DNA from 3 places in the Peribacillus sp. NPDC096448 genome. Region 3 is predicted to be linked to each of the others. Evidence: riboswitches for the same ligand, from Rfam matches in the RefSeq annotation. Region 3 holds a riboswitch; each other region holds the start of a gene.

Region 1 (5,780 bases), on a different contig from region 3:
TAAGATTACTCGATTTCATAATGGCATTGATTATTGGGAACATTCTTGCCCACCCTTTATCTGACGAAAAGTTAGGTTTGAAGGGCTCAATGATAACAACCAGTGTATTGGTCATTTTATATATAATTAGTGTGTTTGCGGTCCTTAAGTGGAGCAAACTCCGAAGTTTTTTTGACTCTGCCCCCTTTCCGCTTATCGAAAATGGACAAATCATTTACAAAAGCTTAGCAAGGGCCCGAATCTCCATCGATGTTTTATTATCGGAATTAAGAAAAGAAAAAGTCGAAGATATTCAAAAAGTATCCCTCGCACTATGGGAACCGGGCGGTACCATTTCATTGTTTTTAGATCCTCAATATGAAGCAGTAACCCCTGCAGATATGCACCTTGCAACAAATGCCTTCACTTTTCCTAAAACGATTATTAAAGAGGGAAAGATTGATTCTAAAGAATTGCATCGGGGTGGTAAAGACGAAGTATGGCTGAAAAACAGAATCAAAATAACATATAATGCCGAAGTGAACGATATTCTATTGGCAACTCTTGATCATAACGATACCTTAAAGGTCTTTTTCTACAAATAGATTTTCAGCCAAAATAAAACCCCCTCAAGTATAGTGTTAAAGCCTACATATGAATGTAGGCTTTTTGCACGTTCAACTTAAAGGGGATCAAATATATCACTTATTACTCCGACCAATTCAGTGTATTTAAGAACTTATACACATCTTCATACACCTGTTCACGTTCCTTGCCCAATGTGATAATATGGCCCGATTTTTCATACCATATCAAGTGTTTATGCTGCGTATCTACTTCATTGAAAATCGCTGTAGCACTCTCCGTATAGTCGGGATCATCCAAACGCCCTTGCAGAACAAGAGTTGGTGATGTGATTAAATCTAAATTTTCACCTGTCTCATTTATAATGTTCAACACATCTTTTAGTTGAGGCATAGGCTCTTCTTCAAGCAGCTTCACTTCTGCAGCAATTTGATCTGCATCTTTGCCCTCAAACTTCTTATAAGCCTGTGCATAATTGAGCAAGCGGTTCTTTTGCCGATCGATACTTTTTCCTTGCGTCGGAGCACACATTGAAACTACACCTTTTACAGGCAATTCAATTCCCACTTTTAATGAGAAAACTCCTCCTAAAGAAATTCCTACAACTGCAATTTCCTTATAACCTTCTTCTTTAAGGAAATTATAGCCATTAACTACATCTTCCCACCATTCCTTTGGACCTGTTTTAGCAAGTTCCTCTGCTGATACTCCGTGCCCTCTATAAAGAGGTCCGTGGCAAGTATAGTCGAGATCATTCAAGTATTTCCCTAATTTCTTCATATCTCCTGTACTTCCGGTAAACCCGTGAAGCAGAAGAACTGCTCTCTTTCCACCTATAAATGTGAATGACTCAGGTGCTTTCACTTTCATCTATCTAGGACCTTCTTTCTTTGCTCTTGTTGATAAATAGAATCTAAATGATTTTCGAAAAAAAATCAATTAATACCCCTTGAGTAGGGATTCTTCTATCCTATTCCGTATTTTCATTAAAACAATTAAATCATGTATATAGTATACTTACCACACTCTTCACAACTCATCCGTTCCGAAGCACATTTTACTATGATTAAATTAATTTAGCAATCGTCATTTAACCATTTTTTTTAAGAAAAGTAAAATGCACCTTGTGATACGATGTACAACGTATTACACTTTAAAAATGAAAAGGAGGAGATTTTATTTGGATAAAGAATTAATGAAGGGAAGCATTGACCTCCTTTTGCTCTCACTTCTTTCACAAAAAAACCTATACGGCTATGAAATCACGAAGATCTTGAAGCAAATGAGCATGGGCAAATATGAAATAGGCGAAGGCACCCTCTACCCCGCCCTTAAACGATTAGAAAAAAAAGAATTCATAAAAGGCCATTGGAAAGAGTCCGAATCAGGTCGCAGGAAATATTATCATGTCACCGAAAATGGCCAAACCGAACTTGAGCGGAAACGCGAATGCTTTTTCTTCCTGGAAAAGTTAGTTCGGAAAAGCGCAGAGCAATTCTAAACCAAATAAAAAAGCTTCCTGCACCCATTAATGGAACGGCGCAGGAAGCTTTTTTTGCTGTTTTACTCGTAAAAGCGTGCTGCACACTTAATTTCGCACTGTTTAAACGTAAAATTCGTACTGCAATCATGATTTCGACACTGTTTACTCGTGAGTTTTGCACTTTTACTCGTGAATTTGGGCTGTTTACTCGTGAGTTTTGCACTTTTACTCGTGAATTTGCGCCGTTTACTCGTGAGTTTTGCACTTTTACTCGTGAATTCGCACGTTAACTCGTGAATTACTTCAATCACGCAAAAAAAGGACCTAATTTGGTCCTTTTTTGTCTATTCCTTTATGCTTGCGATAATTGGCGCAGGAGAGCTTCATGCATTCCCCTTGAACATGCGGGCCATATTTTTCACGAAAGGCCTCGAGGCAATAGCATTTATCTTCTTCTTTTTTGGTTCCATCCATCGAGTGCATCCCTCCTGGCATTTAACTGGAGACTACACGTTTCTCCAGTTCTACGTTGATTCTTCCCAACAATACGGCACCAATGGACTGAATGATAGTTTTTACGATGATTTGGCCGATGACCGCAGCGGGTACTGCTTCCCATGGCAATATATTGGCACCCAGAGGACTTAGGCCAACCACGACAAATATCACCGAATCGAAAAATCCTCCAACGATCCCGCTGTAAAACACCCTCCAACTCATCGGGAGCTTTAAACGGGTATAAATTTCCGTATCCGCTGTTTCTGCGACCACGAAGGATAATGCGGAAGCAAACACAATCAGTAACGTATCCCCTAATAAAAATGATACACATGCAGATAAAATAAGTGCAGTGACGATGCATATATAGGTCTTCGCGCGGCCGAATTTATTCTGGACCAGATCCCGGAAGATGAAGGTTCCCCCGATGAGCAGTGTACCCATCGGGATGATGAACATGCCAAAATGTAATGGCGCAAAAGCTGCTGTAACCACATTCGCCGTGATGATGGATACTAAATACAATAAAATTCTTAACATTTCTTAATTCTCCTTATACAGAAAAAACAGCACCCTAAGAAAGAGCCCTGTTCTCCTTAGTTTTTTTGAGAGGGTAGCTAGAACCTCTTCCGCCCGGGCGGATTATCATTTTCCTTATTCATCGTAGCTTGAAAGCGATTGGAAATCAAGAAGTTTCCATACCGTCGATTTTAGTATGTATTCGCGGATACCTATTGATTTAGCCATTTACTTCAATGGCCCTGTTTCCCCCTTTTGCCGATTTCTGTCGCATAAAACTGCTTGACCGGCTGTATATGAAAGCCGAAAATCAAAGATAGAGTCATGTACCTTATTTGGCGAGGAGAAAAAGAATGATGAAAAAAACTACATTTGTCTATCCTATTTATATCGCAACCACACCAGAGAAGCTTTGGGAAGCCTTGACGAGTGGTGAAGTCACGAAGAAATACCACTTCGGATTGCAAGTACAGTCTGACTGGCAGGAAGGGTCAGCCGTTAAATATTTGCTGGAAGATGGGCGGATTACTGATTATGGGAATGTACTTAAATGCGAGCCGCTGCACCTCCTCTCGTTTACATGGATCATGGCAGGAGACGAAACACCTCGCGAGCAGCCTACACGGGTCACTTTTGAATTACAGAAAATGGACGATTCGACTGTGAAGTTAACGCTTAGGCATGAGGAGCTTTTGGAGACAGATTTCGTAAACGATGACAATACCTTTGAAGGCTTGAATAATGGATGGCCAGCCATTCTAAGTAACTTGAAGAGCTTGCTTGAAACTGGACGGACCCTGCCGCCAATATCAGTAGACTGGGATAATTAAACGGAAACTATAAAAACACATTGAAAGAGAGTTGAGTTAGTATGGATACCCAAATAATCACGAAATTCAAGATCTTCAAGCCAACGAATGAAGTGTTTGAAGCCATTGTGAATCCTGAAAAAATCGGGAATTTCTGGTTCTCATCGAGTTCGGAAAGATGGGAACAAGGCCGGACGCCAACATTGAGATATAACGAATACGATGCTGAAGTGGTCATTCATGTATTGGAAGTAGAGGAAAATAGGAAAATCGTGTTTACGTGGGGCGGAAATGATCAAGAAACGGTCGTTACAATTACACTAAAAGAGTTGGATAAAACGAGTACAATCATTGAAGTAAACGAATCTGGATTGAGTGAAGACGACCCTGAAATAATAAACAAAATGATCGGACAAAAAGAAGGTTGGGTATATACATTAACCTGTTTAAAGGGTTATTTAGAAAATGGTGTTACTACTTTAGTTTTTTAATTATTAAAGGGTGCTGGTTCGGATTTTGTGTCCTTTTGATAAGGCACCCGTTAATCAATCGCCTTCTAGATACCGATTGTCCATAAAAATCAACTAAATTTTTATACTGGAGGAGACTTAGATCTTTCGATGAATCTTTGACATGAAATTCAATCGGAAATCACTTTTAGATATATGCCCTTCGAAGCTTTTTTATAGGCTTCAATTCCCATTTTCTTGACTTTTTCAGATAAACTGGATGCTCTTACTGATTGGGTTCCTTGAATAACGGAAGGATCCATCAGGCGCATTTTATTTTTAAAATGTATATCGTATTCCAATAGATCTTCTTTCACCTTAACGTTACCATGGATCCGTTTTACCAGGTTTTGCACTTCATGGTCTTCAGTGGAGCTTAACAAGGACATGACTTCTTCATCTGTACCGAGTAGGTCATCAAGGCTGATCAGTTTTTTAGTTAAAGCCAATTTTAAGGTCTTTGCCAAGACATCATAGCCATATATATTTAGTGGATTCATGAAAAAATCAATAACTTCGCTGTAATACGTTTTCACAAACCATTCCGCCGATTCAATATTATCCAGATACATCCTTCCATTTATTATAATTACATGGTCTAGAAATTCATTAACGGATTCCAGTGTGATATGTCCATATTGATACATATCCCTGAGAGTATAATCTACCCGATCAGCACATAACTCAGGTGCTGGCTGTTCAAGCAATTCCCATTTTGATTGAAAAATGACTTTACAATCATATCCATACTCCTTCAGTATAAATGGGATTTCGGATTCCATAATGACTTGATCATATATCTTTTCATGATAATCTTCATCCTTACAATCCAGAACGAAATCAATAACATGTGAAAATGCAGTGTGGGATATGTCATGCAGCAAGCCAGCGATTTGTTCCTCTAATGAACCCCCAAGCGCTTTTATTAAAAGCATCACACCAATTGAATGGTCAAATCGTGTGACATCCCACTTCTCATTAACTAAATAACTTGCCCCGCCTTGATGTATCCCCTTCAACCTTTGGACAGGTTTGCTTACTATCAGCTCTTCAAGAACTCCCTCTACAATGTGTTTCCCATAGATACTATCCAAAACTATCAATAACTGCCGGCTCCCCCCATTAGTTTACTCATTACAGGTAGGTAATTTCACTGATTTTCTTTTGTAAAAATTATTTCCCCCTTTTCATTTTCCTCATATTGCTTTTTTGCCAATTTTTTTATTTCCTCTTCATCATTCAAATCGATATCACCTGGATTGACCTCATCAATGCCCTCTATGATTATCATTTCATTTATTATTACCTGATCTCGTGGATTCACTTTTATAAAGTCTTCTACAGGTTTTGTTTTATCTTTATACGGTTTAGTTAATAAAAAATAGCCGGTCAAGATTA
Region 2 (12,614 bases), on a different contig from region 3:
GCGGGTATTTATGTCGGCGAAAACCTATTTGTCAATTCTGGATATGGTGCAGAAACGGTTCAGGTGAGATCCACTACAGAAGATTACTTTGCAAAATACCAAGTGGCGTACAAAACATACACGCCTAAAGGAGAGCATATCGTCCAATCGGGAGAAACGCTTAATAGTATATCGGAGAATTACAGCATTTCCATGAGTACGATCAAAAGCCGTAACGCTTTAAGGACGGATGAGTTGATGCAAGGGCAGTATCTTCAACTATACAGCAACCCGTTATTTCCGTTTTATGTAAACCAGGAGGCTGCATATGATAAAGCATATGATGTCATCAAGTATGCATATACTTTACGCGGATTCACCTATGTTTTCGGGGGAGAAGATCCAATGACCGGAATGGATTGCAGCGGCTTCATTTATTGGGTCATGAAGGAGCAGGGCCTATCTGTAAAACGAGATTCCGCAGCGGATTACTTCTCATTGGTGCCCAAAATCGAAAATCCAAAAGCAGGGGATTTAGTATTTTTTAGGGACACAGGAACAAGGCTAGGTGTGACCCATGTAGGAATTTATCTGGGTGATGGCCGTTTTCTCAATACAACGGAAAACACCGGCGTTCATATTTCCAACCTTTCGTCAGGTTATTTTGCCGAGAAATTCGAAAGCTTCGGTCAAGCTGAAAGCCTCATCGAATAAGAAGGTCATTCAGCCTGTTTATATGCAAGCGTCGCTTTTTCAATGGCAGTAACGAACCGTTTAAACAGATCACAGTGATTGACCCTGTTCTTACTGGTAAAGTCATCACCTTTGAAAAAGCTTTTTCTAAGCTTTGTGGAAAGTTCCAATTGCACGCCTGCACCCGTTTTGGATGTGTTGGTGATGTTGTTTCCGCTCATGCCTGAAAGGTGCTGCGGTGCATGTTCAGTTTGGAATCCAGCTTTGTTGAGGCATTGCTGAATAAGGTTCTTATATCGTTCGTTCCTTCCGCCAATGTAAACCAGCGCATTATGTACGTCGTAGTGGCCATGGATCGAAAGGGCGGTCTGAGCGTTCGCTGCCATTGAAACGCCGTTCGGTTCATTGAACAAGCGGGATGTTATATGGAGGACCTGGTTGCCACTTGGTTTTAGGCCTTCGAATAGGTAGGTGCTTGCACAAAGTCTCTCTCCAAGTGCGGCTGCAACTTCGCTCGTACCTGGTTCGATATTCCCGCCATGAATGGCTAGAACTGCAATATAAGGATTCCTGTGATGAACGATGATTCGGTAATCAAGGTATTCTTGTTCATTTTCCTGTAGTTCAAAAAAATCAGTATAGCTATTTTTAATCATGGTTATCCTCCGTATCCGTAGTGTATTTAATCTTCCATACCCGTTGACGGCAAAATAAAAAAAGCGGGGATGCCCCAGCTTTTTTTATTCTTCGACAGTCGTATATTGTTCTATTTTCTTTTGCTCGTCGGGTGTTAACGTTTCTGTCCGTTTAAACGTATTCATTGTCACAAGCAGGGCCGCTACAAGAAGAACAGGTATAACCCAGCTTGTTATTTTTTTTACGATATTCATATTCAAAATCCCCTTATACATCGCTAAAATTCATATGATATTTAGAAAAGGAGGAACTGGACGGCCTGTTTATTGCTGAGCTTTCCAGCTTCCATTTCTTCTTTTATCCCCAGCTCCGGATATTTGTCCATTTTTCTCGTTTTTAACGAGTGCTTGAACCCCGCCATAATACATGGGGGAAATCTTCTGAATGACTTCATATCCTGAATCTTCCAAGTCGGATATTATTTCATCCGAAAGCCTGGATTCTGTATAAATCTTCTTTCCATCAAAGACGAACCGATTACGGTCGACGATATCCTGTAATGAGCCTTCATTTTCTGTATAAGAATAAAGAACCTGCATCAATACTTGTGGAATCCTATCACCGCCTGGTGAGCCGATCCCAATCGATTCCCGCCCTGGTTTCTTGAGAATGGTCGGAGCGGTGAAAGTTCTTGACCGTTTATATGCCTCTTGAGAGTTCAAGCCGGACCGGAAATTTTTCAATTGATCGTTAAGGAAAAATCCATTCGTATAATCCCCAGATCCGAAAAAGTTACTGAGCGTATTTGTTGCGGAAACGACAGTGCCATTCTTGTCCATTATCACAAAGTGTGTCGTACTTTCATGTTCTTCGGAACCATTCGATTCTTTATCTTCCCATTTTTCACTTTTGATCTTATTTTTAAGATTATCCAAATGAATGGGGGAGAGCAATTTTTCCGCCTTGGAGTGACTTATTCCATCTCCAACATGGGCGGTCCGATCTTCATAAGCAGTATCCGTGATGCCCCCCAACACTTTCATAGAAGCTGATTTGCTTGAAGAATCACCTAGGTTCATTTCCTCGGCTAGCTTTAGCATTTCAAGAACTGTAATTCCTGAAAAGGGCGGAGGGGCGGTAAAAACATCATAACCGGCAAATGTTCCTTGGACCGGCTTACGTTCTTTCACCTTATAGCGCTTTAAATCCATCAAATCGATATCTGATTCTCTTTTAATATCCCGCGCAATTTCCCCTTTATAAAAACCTTCAGGACCTTCCTTTTGAATCTGCTTCAATGTTTCAGCGAGTCTTTCTTGGACGAGGGTTTTGCCTGGTTCAATGGCATCACCATCAGGATAAAAAAGTGAAGTCGCATCGGAAGATATCCTTGGCTGAGCCGCTTTTAAGCGTGATGATAACGATTCGTCGACTTCAAATCCGCCTTCAGCCAAATCTATCGCCGGCTGAAGAAGATCTGCCATTGGTACGCTCCCATACTTATCACTAATAACCTGCATGCCGGCCACCAAGCCAGGAATCCCTGTATCGTGTCTTGAACTCGGGTCTTCTGGAGAGGATTCACGATAATCGATAAACTCGGGATCGCCGGATTCAGGGGCAATCAGCATACCGCCGCCACCACCCACGCCAGATCCATAAGGTTCAACTACACCCAATACATAAGATACGGCAATGGCGGCATCCGCCGCCGTTCCGCCGTTTTTCAATATATCCATACCGACATCTATTGCGATTGGGTTTGAAGAACTGACCCCATATGATTGTTCCGTATTACTCTTTATCGGATCATTCGTGTCAGAAATAGGGGGTGTCTTCGAACATCCAGCAATATATATGAGTATGCTAAGGGATATGAGCACTTTTCTCGTCATACGGTTAATCATCGGTTGTTCCCCCTTTTCGTTGAGCTTCTAAGTTGTGTGTCTTCATTCTTCTAAAAGTAGTGACAAAGCGTTCCTTACTGAATGGGGTGTATTTCCTGTTGGTTAGCTTGGACTGCCTTTTTCTCTTGTGCAGCTTTTTTCTCCAGTGCAGCTTTCTTTTCCATTGCTGCCTTTTCCTCTAGTTCACGTTGTGCCTTATGGTCGATTACCTTCTTGTGATCCAAGGTAATCTCGATGCGATCCTCTTTTTTCGACCACTGGACTTTTTCACTCGTTTCCTTCGTCAATTGCCGGTAAACACGTGATTTGTCAATTGAAGAGGTAGCTGGCCTTGGTGTTGCTTCTTCAATTTGCAATGGTACAACATCGATTGTAGCTTTTCCGTCTTCCGCTAAATGGTATTGAACCATGGCTGAATCCTTTGTGCGTGTCCAGCCTTGATCGAATATGAAATTTCCTAAGCTATAGAAAATGATTCCATCTTTATAAACATCAAACGATTGAAGAACGTGGGGGTGATGGCCGATGATGATGTCAGCCCCCGCATCGATGATAGCTTTAGCCAAGTCTGTTTGACGGGCGGTTGTAGATGTCGAATACTCTTGTCCCCAGTGCATATTCACCACAACCAAGTCTGCGTTGCCTTGCTTGGCATCTTTTGCTTTGCCGATCATTTCAAATAATAAATCAGGATTGGAGTTTAATAGTCCGGCTTTATCATTTTTAGACACGGCATTCTTACCGTAAACATCTGTGAAGCCAAGTGTTGCGACACGTACGCCATTAACATCCGCATAGTCGATGCTGTTTTTTGCTTCCGCAGAGTTCGAGCCAACACCAACATAGTGCATATCCGCACTTTTGAATTCATCAATCGTGTCAAGAAGTCCTTGTTCTTCATAGTCCATCATATGGTTATTGGCCAAAGACACCACAGAGAAGCCAGCATCTTTAACGGCTTCCACACCACTGGTATTCGAGTTTAACCGGATGGGCGTATCTGCTTCCTTGTAGTTAGATACATCTTCTTTTAAAGCGGTATGTTCATAGTTCCCACTGACATAATCCGAATTGGAAAAATAGGGTTTCATATACCGGAAGAGGTATTCGTACCCGTGCTTTTCCGTCACTTCTTCAACATAACGTCCCATCATCACATCACCGACCATTGTCATCGTAAATGGTTGATCGGAATTCAATTCGACTGTTTTCACTTCCTCAGCCCGTCCCATCCATGTGGTAATGACTAAAGCGATTAGTAATATAGGTAGTATGATTCCAGTGTATTTAAGATTCTTTTTCTTCGTGCGTTTAATAAAGATAAGTGTTTTTTCTTTTGCATTTAAAGTCCGTTTCATTTTTTGCACCTCAGAATAGGTAGTACACGTTCATTAAGCCGAAAGTTAAGCCGGATAATAAAAGCGTGCTGCCAAGTGTCAATGGCATTCCTTGTCTTTGTATGGTATTCGCTATCAATCCAGGTACGATTATACCGATTCCCCGAAACTCGAATATTTCAAAGGGCATGACGGGGTAGACTAAGTCCAATAGGAGTTTCAAGCAAATCCCGGTCACCATCATGGCGGCGAATTTTCTTCTTCCATATAAAATCACCCATCTTGAAAGGCCGTGAGTGACGATTAAATAAGTTACGACACTAATGATCAAAATGGTCAGCATGATTTCCCATTGATCAAATACTAATGCCAAATAACCTGGCACGATAAGTCCTGCGGGTACGACACCCGTCTTTTCTGAAAATATAAGGCTAAGCGTTACTCCCAATACTAGGGCTACATATAAATCCGATCCAAACATTAAGGTTCCTCCTACTTAACTTGCTTTTTGCTTTGTTTTAGATTTCATGAATGCTTCAATTAATGGTTCCGCAGCACCGTGAATATTCCCGACACCGTAGACGATGCGATTTTTCATCAATGGGCGGAGACGGGCCACGATTTCTTCAGTTGACCAGTTTTCTAAATCCCAATATTCTTTAGTATCCAATTTCCCTTGCTCGAATACCCTTGTAATCGGTGATGTGGTTTCACCAATGGCAATGACGATTTCAGATTTTATGTAAGGCAATACATCTCTAGCAAACTGCTCGGTACGGTCCACACGGTCAGCCCGGCAGTTCATGATGACGATAGGAGGTTCTGAGCTGTATCCGAACGTTTTGACACGATCCCAGATGTTCAGCGTCGATGCCGCGTCGTTTGCTGCAAAGCCATTGACAAAGAAAGTTGGCTGGATTGGATCTCCAAACCGGGTAATCCGCATGGCCCCTGGATCGGGATGCGCATTCAACATGCCGCGAAAAGCCGTTTTTTCATCAATGCCCAAAGCTTCAGCAACGGCCAGGGCCAGTGATGCATTATCCGGAAATACCATATAGTCGAATTCACGCAGGAAGTCTTCCGATATTCTGGAATTGTCCGCAACGATCACTTTTGTGTTGCGTTCTTTGGCAATTTGCTTGAAAAAGTCCAAATATTCACTTTCGATGGTTATTAAGTGACCATTATAGGGTATGGTAGCAGTGAAAGCTTCAGCAACCTCATCCATAGTCGGTCCCATGACATCCATATGGTCTTCCAATACATTCACGATGACCCCAATGTTTGCTTGGATCATTTTGTTTTGGAAGATTAGTTGATAGTCAGGCTGAACGGCCATGCACTCACAAACCAGTGCTTCCGTGCCTAAGTCGGCAACTTCTTTAACTACACGCCGTTGTTCTCCTATGTTGGGTCCTTCAGGGCGGCGTACAATCGGTTTTTCCTTGTCGGTAAACCAATAGATCATCCTTGCCGATGTTCCGGTTGTTTTACCTACTGTTTTGTATTTTGCTTCCTGGATCACACCTGTAATTAGACGCGTTACAGTCGATTTCCCTCGAATCCCATTCACATTCACACGTACTGGAATGGAGTCGAGACGCTTCTGATGGCGTTTTTGTTCAAAAATGCCATAACCAAGCAAAAAGATCGCACAAATAAATATTGGTGCCATTTTTTAACCTCTCTTTTTTTCAAATATTTGAATTACTGAATACACACTACATGATTTTAAACTTAATAGGCAAGAGCGAATTATTCTATTGTAATATAGTTATACTTATCTTTTTCAAATAAATGTATATTGGGGTGTAATAGTATCTAATGGGATAAAATATTTTATGAGTACAAAGATATGGGGGGGAATCGAAGGAATCCAAATTTTTTTTACACTAAATTATGGAAAGTTTAATAAAAACCCATTTTGGTCTGAATCAAAGTAGTTTTGTGAGCAATTGAACCTAATTCATAGCGACTATATTTGAATAATAATTATTTATAAAAAGTGATGTTTATTACAGTTTATTAATTGTTTATACCCATTGTTTGACATAAACTTAATAATTTTTATGCATTTGTCATTCAATGTGAAATATTGCATCTAACGACTCAATTAGTTGAACTCTTTTGAATTGGATAAAGATGAGTAAAAGAACACATCTCTTTTTTTTGATATTATCCAGTTTTTCTCTTAGTAAATACCCATGGGCCTATAATTGAACTTTTACCTAAAACATGAAATAAACTAAAGTTAACCCATTTCTTTTAAAAAATACCTAGTTTCTTCTATAGATATAGTGTTTATATAAGAAAAAATAAAAAAGCTCAGAAGCATATCTGAGCTTTCGGACTGTATTTTTTTCTTTAAAAAACGTTCCAGTTGATTTCAGAAATACGCTCCCTTTCCGCCGACTGTCTGCCAAGCCTCATTAAAGCAAGCCACTGCAGTTTCTCGGCTAGCCAGTTATTCGGTAGGAGTGTCGTAAATTTCTTCATTCCAATATGGATTACAGTAAAAACATGAAAGATAATCTAGTCTTGTTTAAAAACATGGCTGGGATAAGACCGTACCGCCCCCGTTTGTCGACAAACCGAAAGCTCAGAAGCATCTGAGCTTTCGGCTTATATATTGTAAATGAATGGAATGGTGACGATTCTCCGTATATCTAGGAGCTTTAACGTTTGTGGTTCTTGAGCTACAGCAGGGGTAGCTGATTATGGAAGGAATCAGGTTTAACTGGATTTCTTTCTGTCAGAAATCTCAAGGGTGGAGTCCTTTTTACCGCCATCAATCACATAAAATCTAGGAGCTAATCTCCTTCTTTTTCCTTGATTGTCAGGATTCATCTTCATATAATTTTCGTATTCTTTGCGAAAGAATTCTTTGGTTTCCCGTTCGAGTGCTTTTCTTTCGTTAAAATCTGCGATGAATTTGAAAAAACGTTTCATATGAATTCCTCCTTGTGGGGTTAAAAGGTCTTAGTTTAATAGTAACATATCGTTGGTGAAGTTTAACCTTTTTTTGCAAATTTGGAGTGGCAATTATGTTTTTGTGTGAATAAAGTTGTGAACAGTTTGATTCGAGAGAAAGCATGCGATGGATCCTTACTGAGTATAAGTGACCGTGCATGGTGTTGAAAGGGAATGTCGGGATTAGCAGAAAGCGGGTATTGGAAGCAATGATTAACTAAGTTAAAATATTCCTTATATTCATTATACACTAAATATTCTGAAAACAAAGGAAAATTATCAATTCCAGCCGCTTTTAATAGATTTTCTTTTTAATGCTTCATTATTGTGTATAGTTATTTATTACCCGAATATACGAAAATGAAACAACCCTTATAATAGGAGAAAAAAAGCAATTTCCCGCATTCACGTATCGGGAAATTGCTAATGTCATAATTGGAACTTCTTAACCTGTTCAGTCAGCAATTCTGCCGAAGATGCAAGTTCACTGGCATGATTCGTGATTTCATCCATCGAAGAGCTGGATTGCTGGGCGGAGGCGGAGACTTGTTCGATTCCTGCCGCAGACTCTTCAGAAACGGCTGCGATATCTTCGATAGCCTGATTGATTTTTTTACTATTTGTGAAGATATAGTTCAATTCTTCTGTAATTTGCTGTATTTTCATTTCCACATTCCCGACAGAGTGATTGATTGTTTCAAAGGTTCGGCCTGTGAGCGTGATCTGTTTCCTGCCTTCATCAACTTGTGTATAACCATCTTCCAGGGAGTGGACGACTGTTTTTGAACGCGTTTGAATGGCGGAGACAATATTGGTGATATCCCCGACGGAGTGTGTGACCTCTTCAGCGAGTTTCCGCACTTCATCGGCAACGACGGCAAAGCCCTTGCCATGTTCACCAGCACGAGCGGCTTCTATGGCTGCATTCAGCGCCAATAGATTGGTTTGATTGGATATATCCTTGATGACCTGCACAAGCTGCGAAATTTGCTGTGATTGAGAATCGAGCCCTTTCACTTGCTCTACGGCACTTTTGACAATCACATCAATACTTTGCATCTGTTGGACCGAACTGCGCATTAAAGCGGTGCCCTCCTTGGTCAAGGAAAGGATTTCGGTTGAACTTTTAGCTACATCCACTCCTTCTAGGTGGGCCAAATCGATCCTGCCGGTGAAATCATCCATCATACGAACCATTTCAGCTGCCCGGTTGGCTTGTGACTCCGAACCTTCCGAAAGTTCATACATTGTAGTCGCTATTTGCTTGCTGCCCTGCCGCACTTCATTTGCTGATTGAGTCAGATCCTCGCTTTGGTTGGAAACGGATTGCGAAACAACGAGCATTTTTTCAATCGTATCACGAAGGTTTTGCTGCATTTGGTTGGCGGAGACCGTTAATTCGCCCAGTTCATCATATGACTTTTGCTCCAGGGGCTCATGATTCAGTTCTCCGTCAGCCACCATTTTCATCCTGTCCCTGATTTTAAGGAGAGGGGTGGTAATGAGGTTGGCAGTAACAAGCGCCAGCACAAGGCCGATAAGGACTGCCGCAATGGACATGATGATACTTGTCGTCTTGACCGATTTCCCGCTTTCGATTACGGTTTCACCTGAAGCGACAATCAATTCCTCGCGTTTTGAAGCAAGCTCCTTGAAACCCTCCATTACTTCATTGCTGATTGGCGCCACTTCATTTTTGAGTATTTCTTTAGCGCGTTCTTCATTTCATTTTCATATTGCGTAAATACCCGCTCTACAATCATCGTCCTCCAATCCACGCTTTTCTCGATCAATCCCTTTGCTTTATCAGAATCGCTTAAGGCTAGGAGTTCCTCCTGGATGACCTGGCTTTCTTCAGTATATTGTAAGAACCTTTCTTTATAACTCTCGTCGCCATATAAAATATAGGCTCGGGCGAATGCGGTTCTTTGTGCTAGATTATATAGCAGCTTTTCGTCTTGGATAAGAAGCGGAAGTTCCCTTTCGATGATACCCCGGGAATAAACCAGTGACTTGTTGCTGCTATAAATGTTGAATGCTCCTAAGATGACACATAAGGATATGATGAGTGAAAATGCCACCAATACCTTTGCTTTAATGCTTTTCAAATTAATGGACCCCTTTATCGAAATTTTATTCACTCTTTTTTATCGGATATTCAATGGCATTTTTAAGCAATGAAAAGTTAACCAATTTTTCCATCAGGTCTAATGTTCACTTTATATAAACATCTTGATTTCTAATCATTTTCAAGTTACTATTGACTTGGAAAAATATAATATTCCGCGTTAAGGCGGAAGAGGTTCTAGCTACCCTCTCAAAAAAACTAAGGAGAAACAGTGCTCTATTCTTAGGGTGCTGTTTTTTTCCGTAAAAAGGAGTTTTATAGAAATGAAGAAGAAAGAAAAGGCAGTGGTTGTGTTTAGCGGAGGTCAGGACAGTACGACGTGCCTGTTCTGGGCATTGGAGAGATTTGAGGAAGTGGAAGCGGTAACGTTCGATTATAATCAGCGGCATAGCTTGGAAATCGAATGCGCTCAAAACATTGCCAAGGAATTGGGCGTGAACCATCATATCCTTGACATGTCGCTGCTGAACCAACTGGCACCGAATGCATTGACGAGAAGTGATATCGCAGTGGCGGACGGAGAAGAAGGGGAGCTGCCGTCGACGTTCGTACCAGGGAGGAATTTGCTGTTCCTTTCGTTTGCCGGAGTGCTGGCGAGTCAGATTGGCGCTAAACATATTGTCACCGGTGTCTGTGAAACGGATTTCAGCGGATATCCAGACTGCCGCGATGTATTCATTAAATCGTTGAATGTGACCTTGAACTTGTCCATGGACCAGTCATTCGTGATTGATACGCCGCTAATGTGGCTTAATAAAGAGGAAACATGGGAGCTTGCTGACCAGCTTGGCGCGTTCGACTTTGTCCGCGAAAAGACCCTGACTTGCTATAACGGAATCATCTCCGATGGCTGTGGAGATTGTCCGGCATGTAATCTGCGGAAAAAAGGACTGGATGACTATGTAAGCAGACGGAAGGTGCTTTCATGATGTACGGTTTTACGATAGTGGATAAACTCCAAAAAATAGATGAAGATATTCAGCGCAGCCAATTGAAGTATACAAACAAGAGGGTCCTCGTGAGTAAGGAATTCACCTTTGACGCGGCGCACCATCTGCATGACTATGAAGGGAAATGCAAGAACCTCCATGGCCACACGTATAAGGTCATTTTCGGATTGAGCGGGTATACAGATTCACGCGGGTTGATGATAGATTTTGGGGACATCAAGGATATATGGAAAAATGAAATCGAAATTCACCTGGATCACCGTTATTTGAATGAAACCCTGCCGCTCATGAATACAACAGCTGAAAATATGGTTGTCTGGATTTATGAAAAAATGGCCGAAGCCCTTTCATTAAAAGAATATGAGGGTGCTAGGGTCGAATTCGTTCGACTGTACGAAACGCCGACAAGCTATGCCGAAGCCAGACGGGAGTGGATGGAAAGTGAGTAAACTCCCGGTTATGGAAATCTTCGGTCCGACCATCCAAGGAGAGGGAATGGTCATTGGTCAAAAAACGATGTTCGTTCGGACGGCCGGCTGCGATTATTCGTGTTCCTGGTGTGATTCCGCATTTACTTGGGATGGCACCGGTAAGGAAGATACCGTCCAGATGACTGCCGAAGAAATATGGGATGAGCTGAAGCGAATTGGGGGTTCCGGTTTTTCCTTCGTGACGATATCGGGCGGAAACCCGGCTCTGCTGAAAAACCTAAACGGCTTGATAGCGATCTTACATGAAAATAAATTGAAAATAGGTGTCGAAACACAAGGGAGCCGATGGCAGGATTGGCTTCTTGATATTGATGAACTGACTATTTCACCTAAGCCGCCGAGCTCTGGAATGAACACGGACTTTACGGTGCTTGACCAAATCATCTCGAACCTTGCCGATCGAAATCCTGAATACCATGTCTCATTGAAGATCGTCGTCTTTAACGAGGAAGACTATCAATATGCCAAACATGTACATGGGCGTTACCCGGATATTCCTTTTTATCTGCAGGTCGGCAATGACGACAGCAGGACGGCGGATGATCGTCAACTGATCAGCGGCCTATTGAAGAAGTACGAAGAGTTAATTGATAAAGTGATAGCAGATGATGAATTGAATGATGTGAAAGTCCTGCCCCAGCTGCATACCTATGTATGGGGTAACAAGCGGGGCGTGTAAAGTAAAGGCAGTGTGATGTTTAAATCACACTGCCTTTTAAGTTTATTACAACCTTTGCATGTGTGTAGCTTTGAAGGATGATGTGTATTTAAGGCCATATCCAAATAAGCGGTCCATTCCTATATGCGCGGTCCATATTAAACCAATCATCATCATTGCATCCAACTTTAGAAAAATGGCTAACAAAATCATGAAGATGGACAGGATATAAGTATGGAATAAGTTATAAACCTTTGCTCCAATCCGATCATTGATCAGATAGGCCAGCATGGAAACATCAGGAGATAAAATCAACAAAAGGAAAATCCACCAGCTGAATTCATATAACGAATAGATGTAAAGCACCGCTAAAAGTGCCATAAGTCCTTCAATATGAAGGAATTTCTTCACCATTTTAAAACCTCCAAAGTTTAATTGACCATTGGTCAATAATATTTAAAAAATTATATGATATTCTTGGTGATATTTTTTACATGAAAATAAGCTAAACCTTTTACATCTTGATAAGATAGTTCAGAATTAATATAAAAAGTTATGAATCCGTGAAGAGAAAGAAAAATCGACCAAATGGATGCAGGATTCAGTTTGTTGTCAGTTAGGTCCGTCAGGGACTGGATTAGCTTTTCGTATGTTTTATTAGAATCGAATTGAAGTAACTGCTGAATTTCTTTTTCCTTCGATAAGAACATGATGGAATAATGATTCTGTTGGGTTAAACCGAACTCCAGGAAGCACAATAAAATCTTTTCCATTTTTACAGGAGGGTCATTTTCCGACATGATGATATCATCGATTAAATTATTTAAAACGGAAAAATCCGTTTTCACCAAACTATAAAATA
Region 3 (12,614 bases):
CTATTGATAAAAGGAAAACGATGCCTTCAGCCCTTTGGAGTTGAATGAAGACCTCTTTATTATGGATATTTGTAGTTAAAAAATAGTCGAATACGACTAATGTAAGAATCCCGGATAGGATATATATTGCTAAGATGGAGCGTTTGGACATGGAGATTCTCCCTGATTTTAAGACATTTCAAAGGTAAAATTACATACACATTTTAACAAACTATCGGTAAAAAATATATGCAGAATCCTAAATAAAAAAACAGGGGCCAATGTGGTCACCTGTTTTTTCTGAATAAGGTTAGTTTCTTCTTCTTTTTTGCACGCTTATAGATAATGAAGAATAGTAAAAAGAGGAGTGCGAGAGCAGCTAGCGTATATTGGTTCATTTCAACAGATAGCAGTCCATAGGGAATCAGCGATAGGAAGAAAAAGTATATAAGGTTGCCAAGTGCCGTCGCTAATAAAAAGTCCTTGAAAGTGACGGTGCTGACTCCAGCTGCCAAGTTAATTAAGCTTGTTGGGATAAGCGGGAAAATCCTGCCTGTAAAAACGTACATGAAGCCATGCTCCACGGCAACTTTTTGCCATTTTTCGCCAATCTTCTTTAAGAGAAGCTCTTGAAACCAGTTTCTTGCTGCATAAAAAATGAATCCTGAGGCAACAACACTTGTAAACCAACTCCATAGATAGCCATATATGAATCCGAATATCGTGACATTGATGGTCAGGAGCAAAATTAAGGGTATGATTGTAAAAGAATTTTGTACAAACATCAATACGAATGTCACAATAAATGTAAGCCAAAGGTTTTCCTTCAATATACCAATAACAGAATCCAAATCACTTTTCCAAACCAAAGTGAACAACTCTGCATTAGAGTAAATAAATACTGCGATTATCAGTAGACCAATTATGGTCAGGACTTTTTTCAATGGGCCACCACCATTCATACTAATAGTTTATCATTTTCGAGTTCATTGGTGAAAAAAAAGAGCTGCCGCATCATGCAGACAGCTCTTTTCCATTATAGTGGGTTAACGACGCGAAGATTCCTTTAAAGCCACTTTTCAAACTGAATTCTTTTGTTCATTGCATAAATGATTGGCGCGCCAATCAGGAGGACAACGAACTCACCGACAGCCGTAGTCATCCAGCTTAGCCAGAATGGCAAGCCAAAGGCAAGGTTCAGTTCAATTGCAATTAAAAACATTGTGAACGTGAAAAAGATAATCGTGGCGATCATCCGTCCTTGAATGCTTTTAATGAAACGAGAAACGAAGATGACAAGCAATAAGGCGAGCAGGGATTGCCCCACCCCAAAAATCAAATCATATGGCACCATCGGTGAAAAGAGCAGATTCGAAATGAAGACCCCGCCAACGATACCGTAGATATACTTTTTATTGAATACAATCAGATGATTCAACATTTCCGGGACACGAAATTGGAACATCTCAAAAGCTATTGGTTTAAACACCAATGAGACCGCCACATACAGGGCAGCCAATAACCCGTTTATCACGAGTGTACGAACATTCATTTTACTCTCTCCCTAGTTTTTTATCGTGGGATGGTTACGAACCACGTGCAGGCGTTTACCCGATGATTAATAGTATCCCATGTAAGCTTGTTTCGTCAATTTGTAAAGAATGGTTTTAAATTATAAGTTTCCAAGCGGAAGAAGTCGCACAATAGGATTTTGATTTATTGCAATGAAGGATGATATTATTTCAATATGTACTTTAAAGGAGTGAATATAATTGTCGATCGAGAGTGTCAAAAGCCACTTTAAGCAATGGAATCGGGAAGGCGACGTAAAGGAGTTCGAAACATCGAGTGCTACGGTGATTGAGGCAGCGGAAACCATCGGTGTAATCCCAGCGCGGATTGCCAAGACTCTTTCCTTTAAAGGGGAAGGTGAACATGCAATTTTGGTTGTTGCCGCTGGGGACGCGAAAGTGGATAATAAGAAATTTCGTCAGGCGTTCGGTTTCAAGGCACGAATGCTTTCACCTGAAGAAGTGCTTGCACAGACCGGCCATGCAATCGGAGGAGTTTGCCCGTTTGGGCTGGCAAACGATTTAGCTGTTTTTCTTGATGTATCGATGAAGCGCTTTGAATCATTGTTCCCGGCATGCGGCAGTACGAACTCTGCAATAGAACTTACACTCGCTGAATTATTTGAATATTCAGGTGCGAAGGAATGGGTCGATGTTTGTAAGGGTTGGGAAGAAAAGGCGAATGAGGAAACGGCGGTAGGCAATGCAGCTGATGTCATCTGATCAATAGTTCCATACAGATTCACTGAATGGAATGGAGTCCACTAGTGTGGACTCTATTTTAGTGGCGATCGCATGCATCGTGAAGAAAGTGTTCCTGAGCGGAGGTTGAAAGATGTTAAATGGAAGCCAAAGAAAAAGCAATAGCAGCTATCTCAGTCTTAAAACTCTTTATGAAGAAAATATAACGGTTAAGAGCATTGCCCAGGAGCTTGAGTTTTGCCATAAAAACGATTTGGCGCTGGATATCCAGAAAGCAATGGAAAAAAAGAATTTTGATATATTGGCAGTGCAAGATCAGGGGGAAATCATCGGGTATATCGAGAGGGAAGAACTAGGTGAAGGGATCATTTCTGAATATTTAAGAAACTTTTCACCAAGGGAAATGGTTTCGGATTCAACCCCTTTGATCCAGCTTCTCCATATCTTCAAGAATAAAACAAGGGTGTTCGTATTAGAGAATAATTCAATTAAAAAGTTGATTACTCATGCCGACCTTCAAAAGCCTCCGATCAGGATGCTGATATTCGGATATATTACCTTATTGGAAATGAGGATGAGCGATATCATCCTGGATAGATTCGGTGATGGCAGCTGGTATCCAATGATCAGTGAAGACCGTTTAGAAAAGGCAACCGAATTATATAGAAGGAGAATTGATAAAAATGAGGATATCAATATAATAGAGTGCCTGCAAATCAGTGATAAATTCGATATTATACATAAAGATAAAGAATTGAGGCACTTCTTCCAAATCCCTTCGAAAAGTAAAGGGAAGAAGGATGCGAATGCCATCCGGAAATTACGGGATAAGATTTCCCATGCTAATGAACTGGGTCTGGACATGTCATGGATGGAAATCATCGAGGTTGTCGAGTCCTGCGGCCGACTGCTCGAAATCTCTGAATCCTATCATTATGAAAAATAAGATCCGGCTAATCATGCGGGTTCTTTTTTTTAGCGCATCCAGACAGAAAAAAAACTGCCCATATCAGGCAGTCTCCCCGAAAAACTCAAAACTCCGGCAGTTGATCCAGGTTATTTTCCTTTATCCCATCGGGCTCACTCCGCAATATGTCACGTCCATATTTATGAAAGACGTCAACGTTGGCCAGGTTGCCCGCCTTTGCTTCCGCAAGGGCTGTCGGGTAGTCGAGTTCGCGGCCGGAGTTCGTCTTGATGGCGATAATATTGTCCTCTTCATTTTTCCTTACGGCGATGATTTCTTCTTTTCCTGCTGAATCAAGTTGGTTTGCTTGCGGTGTTCCCTGCTGTTTATATGATTCATAGGCTTCTTCAAATTGGTCCATGTTTTTGACACCTCCTATTTATAGGGTGAACCATTTTTTCTGCAATATACAAACCGGATTTCGTCCAACTTGAGCCGTTAATTCGTCCAAATGGGCCGATTTTTCGGCACTTTTATTAGTGAATGCTGTCGTCTTGGCCTTTTTGCAGTGGCATGGTACTTGCATCTTGTATAAGAGTAGCAAGAATTAATATCCACTAGATTAAGGGAGGAATATGAATCATGAATGTAAAACAAGGGGCAAGCACTGTAAATGCAAAACAACAGGTCAAGACAATGAAAGCGGCCGTCGTCAATGAATTTAACCAAAAACTTGAGATTAAAGAAGTTCCGATCCCAGACTTGGAATATGGTGAGATATTAGTGAAAATTAAAGCCTGTGGCGTGTGTCATACCGATTTGCATGCGGTACATGGTGATTGGCCGGTAAAACCGAAACTTCCGCTTATCCCCGGACATGAGGGTGTGGGCATTATAGAAAAGGTGGCGGAAGGAGTAACTTCCTTGAAAGTGGGTGACCGTGTTGGGATCCCTTGGCTTTATTCGGCCTGCGGCGATTGTGAATACTGTCTGACCGGCAGGGAAACGCTTTGCTTGGATCAATTGAATGCAGGATATTCCGTGGACGGCGGGTATGCGGAATATTGTAAAGCACCTGCCCAATATGTGGTGAAGGTTCCTGAGGGGCTTGACTTTGCGGAGGTATCACCGATTTTCTGTGCAGGTGTAACGACTTATAAGGCGCTTAAGGTATCAGAAGCAAAACCTGGCGATTGGGTAGCGATTTATGGAATTGGCGGATTGGGACATGTTGCTTTGCAATACGCAAAAGCGATGGGCTTTAATGTCATTGCTGTCGATATTCAAGATGATAAGCTTGATCTGGCAACGGAACTGGGGGCGGATTACACGGTTAATGGGCTTAAGACCGATCCTGTACAGGCCATTAAGGATAAAGTTGGCGGTGTGCAGGCCTCCATTTCTGTAGCGGTTACGAAAAAAGCATTCGAACAGGCTTACAGTTCAGTCAAGAGGGGCGGGACACTTGTCGTAGTCGGATTGCCGAATGATGAACTTCCAATCCCAATTTTTGATACAGTGTTAAATGGGGTAACTGTAAAAGGGTCTATAGTCGGGACGAGAAAAGATTTACAGGAAGCTGTTCAATTTGCGGCTGAAGGTAAAGTCAGAACGAATATAGAGACGAGGAAACTTGATGAAATCAATGATGTATTTTCAATGATGGAAAAGGGAGAAATCAACGGACGCATCGTATTGACGCTGGAATAGGAATGGATGAGGATGCCCTGGAACGGGGCATCCTCTTTTTATTATGTCTGGTTCTTCTCATTTAATATATAGCGTAATTTCCTTATGGATATCTGCAAGCGTTTGGCTGCTTCATTCCGGTTGCCGTAGGTTTTTTGCAGTGCCTGCATGACAAGCTCCTTTCCAATTGTCGATTGAAGCTGTTTGATTTCCGTAAGTATATCTTCAAGCATCAGTTCATCCTTCTCATTAAAGTCAGCCACTAGCCTTTTTCGCCATTCTTCAAGAAGGTTTTCAGTTGACTGAGTCTCATTAGGGGACAAGTTTTTGTCAGGGGTGATCTGGCTGTTGGATAGAGAGAGATCATTGGCGGTTATTACCGACTTATGGTCTGCAAGAGTTAGCGTGCGCATGACCACATTAGATAGTTCGCGTATGTTGCCTGGCCAGTTGTATTGCTGTAGTTTTTCAATGGCTTCATTGGAAAATGAGATATCTCCATGACCATTTCTCTCGATCAAGTGACGGACAAGCAAGGGAATATCTTCTTTTCGGTTCCTTAAAGGCGGGATATCCAGAGTCACGACGTTCAGTCGGTAAAATAGGTCTTCCCGGAATTTATTTTTGTCCACTGCCTGCTGCAGGTTTTCATTGGAGGCCGCCACTAACCGGGCGTTCGTCCGTAATGTCCCGCTGCTGCCAACCCTCATGAATTCCCGCGTTTCCAAAACCCGAAGCAATTTGACTTGAATGGCCGGACTTGCATCCGCAATTTCATCAAGGAAAAGCGTCCCGTTCCCGGCAATTTCGAAAAAACCCTTTCGCAGCTGGGTCGCTCCGGTGAAAGCCCCCTTTTCATGACCGAATAATTCGCTTTCAAGCAGGGATTCAGAGATTGCTCCACAATTGATGCCGATAAAAGGTTCATGGTTTCGGGGGCTGGCTATATGGATGAAGCGGGAAAGCACTTCTTTTCCGCTTCCGGTTTCTCCTTCGATTAATACATTGACGGATTTTTGGGCAACCTTGAAAGCCGTTTCAATCAAATTCTTCATTAAAGGACTTTCACCGACAATGAGTCCTGAATCCTCGGCTAGCTTATGGATGAAATGCTGATTCAAAGCTTCATTTTCATTTAATAGGTTGTCAATCTGTCTTTCAAGTACTTCAATATCCACAAAGGGTTTTTCCATGTAATCACTCGCGCCAAGTTTCATTGCATCAACAGCGGTTTTGACGGTGCTGTATCCGGTCATGATCAGTACCTTGCAACGCGGCTGCAGTTGTTTTAGATGCTGCAGGAGGGAAAGTCCATCACAATCCGGGAGCTTCAGGTCTATCATCGCGACATCAAATCGCTGCTGATTCCAATCGATTTCATGAAAATCCTTCCCGCTATTCACAACTTGTACGAGATAACCTTTCATCGTAAAAAGGCGGGATAGAAAAGTCCCAACCTCTTTCTCATCGTCTACCACAAGTAAATGAACCACCTTATCGTCCCCTTTCCTCTTCTGCTTGTAAGGGAAGCCTCAGGAAAAAAGTGCTTCCTTGTCCTGGTGTGCTCAAAACGTCGATCTTTCCGCCATGGTCTTTGGCAATGCCAAGGCTTACAGACAGCCCCAAGCCTGTACCTTTTTCACGGTCTTTAGTCGTATGGAAGGGATGGAATATGAAGGGCAGGCGTTCTTTTTCAATCCCCGTTCCGTTATCAGTCACCTGAACCACCATGAACTTGTTTTCTGAATAGGTAGTGATTGCAATCGATTTTTCCGTTTGGGCGGACTCATCCAATGCGTCCTTGGCATTCAATAGCAAGTTGATGATGATCTGTTCTATCTGCGGCTGGCTGCCCTTTATGTAAGGAAGGTCTTCCTGAAGGGTAAGATGGAGGGAGATCTGCTTCTTCCCAAGCTGGAACTTCAAAAGGTTCAGGACCTGGTGAATGGCTTCGTTAATAGAGTAATAGTGGAATCTATACTCATCCTGCCTTGAGAAGGTAAGCAGGCTTTTTACTATTTGCCTGCATCGGTCCCCGCAAATCCTGATATCGTTCAATAGCATATAATCCAGATTGTCCTGAGGGGTTTTCCGCATTAAAATTTGCGAGTTACCTAGAATGGCCGTTAATGGGCTATTCAATTCATGGGCAATCCCTGCTGCCATTTCACCAATCGCCCCAAGTTTACCGGCATGCAATAGCTGGACTTCCATCTGTCTTCTTTCGGTGACATTTTTATAATAAGCAATGACCCCATATACTTGTTGCTCCTTATTCTGAATCGGGTAAGCATGCATTTCCAAGATGGTATCATGCTGAAGGAGAATTTCCTGAAACCCTGGCTTATTAAATGAAAAGGTATCTGTAATCAGATTTTGCGATTTTTCAATTAAAGGAACCAGCTCGGAAAAGTCCCTGGCTGAATCATTGGATTGATAAACCGTTCCTTTGTGATCGAAGACGATGATCATATCTTCAACTGCCTTGAATGTATCCTCCCACTCCTGTTTTGAATGAAGAACTTCCTTATAAAGCTGGGCATTCTCCAAAGTTAACGCAAGCTGGTTGGATAGTTGCTCAAGAAATTCGAGTTCATCTTCATGCCATGTTTTCTTTTTCTTCCTGCCGAAAGTCCAAATTCCGATTTTTTTACTTTTTCCGTATAAAGGGACTAATAGAAGTGATTCGATCTCAAGGGATAATAGACGTTCCTTTTCCGGGAAGTCCGGTAACTGGTTAACTTCCACCTGAATCGGCTGCTTTTCTTTCAGGGCGGATGAGAAATCCTGAAAAGGGTGTAACAAGTTTTTGGAATCCATTTCAAGTTCGCAGTGACCATTAGGGCAGATGTGAAGCAGGGCAGGTTCTTCCTCATACAATATGACAAAATGACTGTCATCGAAGGTAATGAGCTGCTTAAGTTTTGCAATAACATTTCGGAGAATCTCTTGGATGTCGATGTCCATATTCATATTTTTTGTGATGTCATTCATGATTTCAAGCTGCATATTCTTCTTCTTCAGCTGATCCACGGTTTTCTTAAGTTCCGTATAATACGTCTTCTTTGAAGATTTAACGCCTGTCATTAAATCTATCATTTCAAGTTTGTTCATGCTTTTCACCTCTTAAAGGGCTGTAAGAAGCAGCTGATTAATCTGTTCCAATGACATATCACGAGGGTTTGTGATCATGCAGGCATCCTCAAGAGCGGTCATCCCTATCGAATCTATCATTTCTTTCGTAATGCCGACATCACTTAAACTCTTGGGAGCCCCTATATCCTGGGATAATTCCCTTACGAAGTGAATGGCTGCCATTCCTGCTTGCTGCTCCGTCAATGCCCGTGTATCGATGCCCATGATGCCTGCAATCTCGCTGAATCGCCTTGGTGAGGCAATTCGATTGAAATCCATGACATGGGGAAGGAGTATCGCATTGATTTCACCATGCGGAAGGAGGTACTTGCCGCCTAGGGCATGTGAAATGGCATGGGCAGCTCCCAAAATGGCATTGGAAAAAGCCAGTCCAGCCTGCAGGCTCGCCATCGCCATCGCTTTTTTTGCTTCCTCATTATGCCTGGAGGCAACAGAGGGGCGTAAGTGGCGGGAAACGATGAAAAGCGCGTTTTTAGCTTGTACATCTGTCATTGGTGTCGCCGCGAGTGAAACATAGGATTCAATGGCGTGGGTCAAAACATCCATTCCCGTAGCTGCGGTCAAATCCGGTTCCAAGGTGGTCAAGGTACCAGGGTCGACTATTGCAATATCGGGGACGAGTGATTTTGAAATGATCGTCATTTTTTTTTCGCGGAATGAATCGACGATCACCGAAAACTGTGATACTTCCGAACCCGATCCTGCCGTGGTCATGATCATCACCATGGGCGGGAGGGGAGAGTGGACTTTATCAACACCTTCATAATCACTGATGATGCCGCCATTCGTTACTAAAAGGGCAACCCCTTTGGCGACATCCAAAGCACTGCCTCCGCCCAAACCGATGATGGCATCACATTCTTGTTCTTTAAATGCCAAACAGCCGGCTTCGATCTCCCTGTCCTTCGGATTGGTCGTCATTTCAATGAAGGTAGCAAAAGCAAGGCCTGCATCTTGGCAGGATTTAATGACTATATCTAACCAGCCGGCATTGGCCACCCCTGAGTCGCTTACTATCAGCGCCTTTTTGGCGCCCAGCCGCAAGCAGGCCTCGCCAGCTTGTTCAATCGAACCTTTTCCAAAAATCACTTCCGGCATCACGAATTTAGTTATCGACATTTTTGCGCCTTCTCCCTGTGAAAATTCTATCTCTTCTGTATTATTTTCCCGAAAAAGAGCGAAAATCCTGTTTGGTTTCCAGGTATTTTTATATAATATGACAAAATATCGATTGATAGAGAACTTTCGGCATGAGTCAAAACTCCTGATAACTTCTTTAATTTGTAATTTCGTTACTTTAGACATGTATGAATAGGGATAAACCTACCTAGTTAGTATTATCTATATATTGTAAAATTATGGAGAAATCTATTAAACTGGGAGGCAATCTATGAAAAAACAATTTCTAACAGTAACCTTGATCGCAGCATTGACACTCGGGACAGCCGGGACAACCACCGCTTTAGCAGCGCCACATTCATCGCCGGTGCTATCTGCACCATCCACGGACAAGCATGTCATTAAAAGAATCGATGCCGATAAAATCTACAAGAATATTGAATACCTCTCACAAACACCTCGGGTGGCTGGTACGGATTCTGAGTATAAAGCCGTCCAATTCATCAAAAAGCAATTTCAATCTTATGGCTATAAAGCCGATATTGAAGAGTTCAAATTTTTATCTTATACAGACCCAAATCTGGTCGAGCTGTCCGTTGCTGGATTTGATGGGGAAATCCAAGCGAACCATTTAACCTATTCAGTTAATGGGGATCTATCCGGTGAAGTGGTATATGCCGGTTTAGGAACGAAGGAAGAGCTTGAGGAAACCGATGTTGCAGGGAAGATTGCCCTAATACAAAGAGGGAGCCTCACTTTTGCAGAGAAAGTATTGAATGCAGCGGAAAAAGGGGCATCGGGAGTCATCCTATTCAATAATGCAGATGGGGAATTAAACGGGACACTCGGAGAGGATAATGACAAGTATATTCCATCCGTCACGATCACCAAGAAGGATGGAGAAGCCCTTTTGGAAAAATTGAATGCTGGAGTCAAATTGACAGCATCATTAAAAATCGAAGGAGCCCATTCCGGAGAAAAAACCTCTTATAACGTAGTTTCAACTAAAAAAGCAACAAAGAACAATAAAGCAAAAAAGAGCGATATCATTTATATTACTGGACATCATGATTCCGTCGCGGGGGCACCCGGAGCGAATGATGATGCATCAGGAACATCCGTCACCCTTGAACTTGCACGTGTTCTGAAGAATCTTCCTACAGATACGGAAATTCGCTTCGTCACCTTTGGGGCGGAGGAAAATGGATTGTTGGGTTCACAGCATTATGTGAGCAATCTTCCTGATGATGATATCAAGCGGACCATTGCTAATTTCAATCTGGATATGGTGGGAAGCAGGGATGCCGGGGATTTGGTCATTTTGACTAATGATGGAGAAATGAACCTTGTAACCGAGCTGGCCCAGGCATCAAGTACAAGACTGAATGGCGAGCCGACTCCATATGGACAAGGCGGGAGAAGTGACCATGTATCCTTTGCTGAGGCAGGAATACCCGCTGCCTTATTCATCCACAGTCCTACAGAACCTTGGTATCATACTCCTGATGATACCATTGATAAAATCTCAAAAGAAAAGCTTCAAGATGTAGCTGGAATTGTCGGCACCGCCGTCTATGACCAAGCTAAAATCGAAACTAAAAAACCTGATCTCAATCATAACAAAGGGAAAAAGGTGAAAGTACCGCATTTATTTAATGAAAAGGAATTCAGATAATGCAGTAAATATTTAGAGGGTGCAGCCTGCATCCTCTTTTTATGTTTAAAAATGGAAAAGAAGGGGTAATAAGTCTAATCCGGAATTGATGCCTATGGGAAGGATTTCCTAAATCGGTAGCATAAATAGCTTATTTATCCCTATTTAACTCTAAGACTATAATCCTTATAATAAAAATTATGAAAAATATGACAGTCTACATAATGAGAATAGTATGTTTGAGGTGATTTTTTAAGTGTATGCAAATTCATTGAGTGAAATTCACTCAGCCCTCTCCAGCAAAATGTCCGATGTGAATGAAAAAATCAATCGTTTGGAGCAGGCAAAAAGACAAATCAAAGACGAACAGAATGCTTGTCTGGGGGAAATTGCTAAAATTAAAAATCCGGATTTGGCAAAAAGCTGGACGGGAAACCGTGCAGAAGACTTTCAAGATGCCCGCAGTGATGCATATAAGGCAATGTCAACGATCATTCATGATGATTATGACGACTATCAAGAGAAAATCGACGGTAAAATCATGATGCTTAATATAGAAAAAAAGGCTCTGAGTGCAGCAGGAACCATAGCACATGAGGCGGATGTTCTTTTAGGTAAAGGGGAAGCCGTCATAGATCAATTGGAAAGCAAAATATCATATTTAAAAGGGTGGTTGTTTTAATGACGACAATCAAACTGAATCATCCTGCCGTAATGAAGCAAGTCGATCAGGTGAAGACGGCACTTGGTACAGTCACGCTTGGAAATTTGCCGGCAGGCGAGCTTGGCAGCAATAAATTGGAATTCACTTCGAAATGGATCGACCGGGAAACGAACCTGGAGAAGGTCTTTGAACAATATATCAAAATCGTCCAGAAAAATGTGGAAGATACCCGTGCCAACATTGACTTATTAAAAGAACAGGATGAAGCCATCGCCCATGCGTCTTCACATGGGTATCCTACGCGATGAAAATATATGAAGCCGAGACATTGACGGCCGCAACCAAGTCGCGCGCCAAGCAATATGAAGAACTAAAGAAGGAAGTCTCAGCCCTGAAAAAGGAATTTCAGGGCATTGTCGGCCTGGATAACGAGTTTCAGGGAGCCGGTGCTACCGCCATCAAAAGCTTCTATGAAGCGCAAATTGAGGTGGCGGACGCCTGGATGGAACTATTCACGACCCAGATCAGTTTTTTGGAAGGCATTCCGGCCAGTCTGGAAGAGGCGGACCTCTCCGGAAATACGGTGGTCGAGGTTCCCTTTTTAGATGGCGAAGTCTCAAACGGCATCAACCAAGCGAAGTCGCTTGTCGATCAACAAGCGAACGATCTTCAAAGGATCCTCGACAGCATTGACGATATTCTGCCTCTTGATATGTTCGACCAAAAGGACTTTAATGAAAAAATCACGCTGGCCGGGCATAGACTGGATGACACCGTGACAAAGGTCGAGAATGTGGACAGGCAATTGGTCGAGGAATATGATGTGTCCATTGGGCAGGAAAACGTGGCCGTTGGCCTCTTCCGTGCCTTGCTTGATGCCACCAAACAGGACGGCAACGTATCGCCGATGACATTCAATCAATCGGCCTTCAAGAGCAGTGACGTCTATCAAGTGAAGGATGAAGTCGCCGGTCAGATGAAAGATTATCAGACCTTCAAAAAGCAGCAAGCCGAAGCCCGGAAAATCGAACAAGAAATGGAAGAACTCGAAAACCGCCCATGGTACGAAAAAGCCTGGGATACGACAAAAACCTTTACAGGGGAATTCACGGGATATTATGATTCAATCAGGGCCTCAACCGGAGTCGATCCAGTAACAGGGCGCAAGCTGTC

The links. Region 3 has a riboswitch for preQ1 ahead of ACIQ0C_RS11500 (QueT transporter family protein). Riboswitches for the same ligand answer to the same signal wherever they lie in the genome.
Region 1: linked by a shared signal. The riboswitch ahead of ACIQ0C_RS06320 (VUT family protein) and the one ahead of ACIQ0C_RS11500 (QueT transporter family protein) in region 3 are both predicted to bind preQ1.
Region 2: linked by a shared signal. The riboswitch ahead of queC (7-cyano-7-deazaguanine synthase QueC) and the one ahead of ACIQ0C_RS11500 (QueT transporter family protein) in region 3 are both predicted to bind preQ1.

The regions. Positions count from the first base shown of each region.
Region 1 is NZ_JBIWEU010000003.1:35,403-41,182, forward strand. Features, by position in the region: gene ACIQ0C_RS06300 (DUF421 domain-containing protein) at 1-584, shown strand, start outside; gene ACIQ0C_RS06305 (alpha/beta hydrolase) at 688-1,434, opposite strand; gene ACIQ0C_RS06310 (PadR family transcriptional regulator) at 1,745-2,065, shown strand; gene ACIQ0C_RS06315 (hypothetical protein) at 2,372-2,521, opposite strand; gene ACIQ0C_RS06320 (VUT family protein) at 2,543-3,085, opposite strand; PreQ1 riboswitch class I at 3,136-3,178, opposite strand; gene ACIQ0C_RS06325 (SRPBCC family protein) at 3,418-3,894, shown strand; gene ACIQ0C_RS06330 (SRPBCC family protein) at 3,936-4,364, shown strand; gene ACIQ0C_RS06335 (HD domain-containing protein) at 4,514-5,485, opposite strand; gene ACIQ0C_RS06340 (hypothetical protein) at 5,533-5,780, opposite strand, start outside.
Region 2 is NZ_JBIWEU010000003.1:41,792-54,405, reverse strand. Features, by position in the region: gene ACIQ0C_RS06415 (C40 family peptidase) at 1-693, shown strand, start outside; gene ACIQ0C_RS06410 (poly-gamma-glutamate hydrolase family protein) at 699-1,328, opposite strand; gene ACIQ0C_RS06405 (CapE family protein) at 1,413-1,562, opposite strand; gene ACIQ0C_RS06400 (gamma-glutamyltransferase family protein) at 1,632-3,215, opposite strand; gene ACIQ0C_RS06395 (CapA family protein) at 3,290-4,573, opposite strand; gene pgsC (poly-gamma-glutamate biosynthesis protein PgsC) at 4,584-5,033, opposite strand; gene pgsB (poly-gamma-glutamate synthase PgsB) at 5,049-6,230, opposite strand; gene ACIQ0C_RS06380 (hypothetical protein) at 7,289-7,504, opposite strand; gene ACIQ0C_RS06375 (methyl-accepting chemotaxis protein) at 7,955-9,190, opposite strand; gene ACIQ0C_RS06370 (CHASE3 domain-containing protein) at 9,190-9,633, opposite strand; PreQ1 riboswitch class I at 9,819-9,861, shown strand; gene queC (7-cyano-7-deazaguanine synthase QueC) at 9,917-10,582, shown strand; gene queD (6-carboxytetrahydropterin synthase QueD) at 10,582-11,052, shown strand; gene queE (7-carboxy-7-deazaguanine synthase QueE) at 11,045-11,773, shown strand; gene ACIQ0C_RS06350 (DUF4260 domain-containing protein) at 11,819-12,166, opposite strand; gene ACIQ0C_RS06345 (TetR/AcrR family transcriptional regulator) at 12,217-12,614, opposite strand, start outside.
Region 3 is NZ_JBIWEU010000005.1:259,593-272,206, reverse strand. Features, by position in the region: gene ACIQ0C_RS11510 (PAS domain S-box protein) at 1-151, opposite strand, end outside; gene ACIQ0C_RS11505 (TVP38/TMEM64 family protein) at 267-923, opposite strand; gene ACIQ0C_RS11500 (QueT transporter family protein) at 1,046-1,531, opposite strand; PreQ1 riboswitch class I at 1,538-1,582, opposite strand; gene ACIQ0C_RS11495 (YbaK/EbsC family protein) at 1,752-2,273, shown strand; gene ACIQ0C_RS11490 (hypothetical protein) at 2,386-3,198, shown strand; gene ACIQ0C_RS11485 (DUF3892 domain-containing protein) at 3,284-3,580, opposite strand; gene adhP (alcohol dehydrogenase AdhP) at 3,856-4,869, shown strand; gene ACIQ0C_RS11475 (sigma-54-dependent transcriptional regulator) at 4,911-6,341, opposite strand; gene ACIQ0C_RS11470 (GAF domain-containing sensor histidine kinase) at 6,343-7,962, opposite strand; gene ACIQ0C_RS11465 (iron-containing alcohol dehydrogenase) at 7,975-9,123, opposite strand; gene ACIQ0C_RS11460 (M28 family peptidase) at 9,395-10,798, shown strand; gene ACIQ0C_RS11455 (DUF5082 domain-containing protein) at 11,034-11,459, shown strand; gene ACIQ0C_RS11450 (YwqI/YxiC family protein) at 11,459-11,749, shown strand; gene ACIQ0C_RS11445 (ribonuclease YeeF family protein) at 11,746-12,614, shown strand, end outside.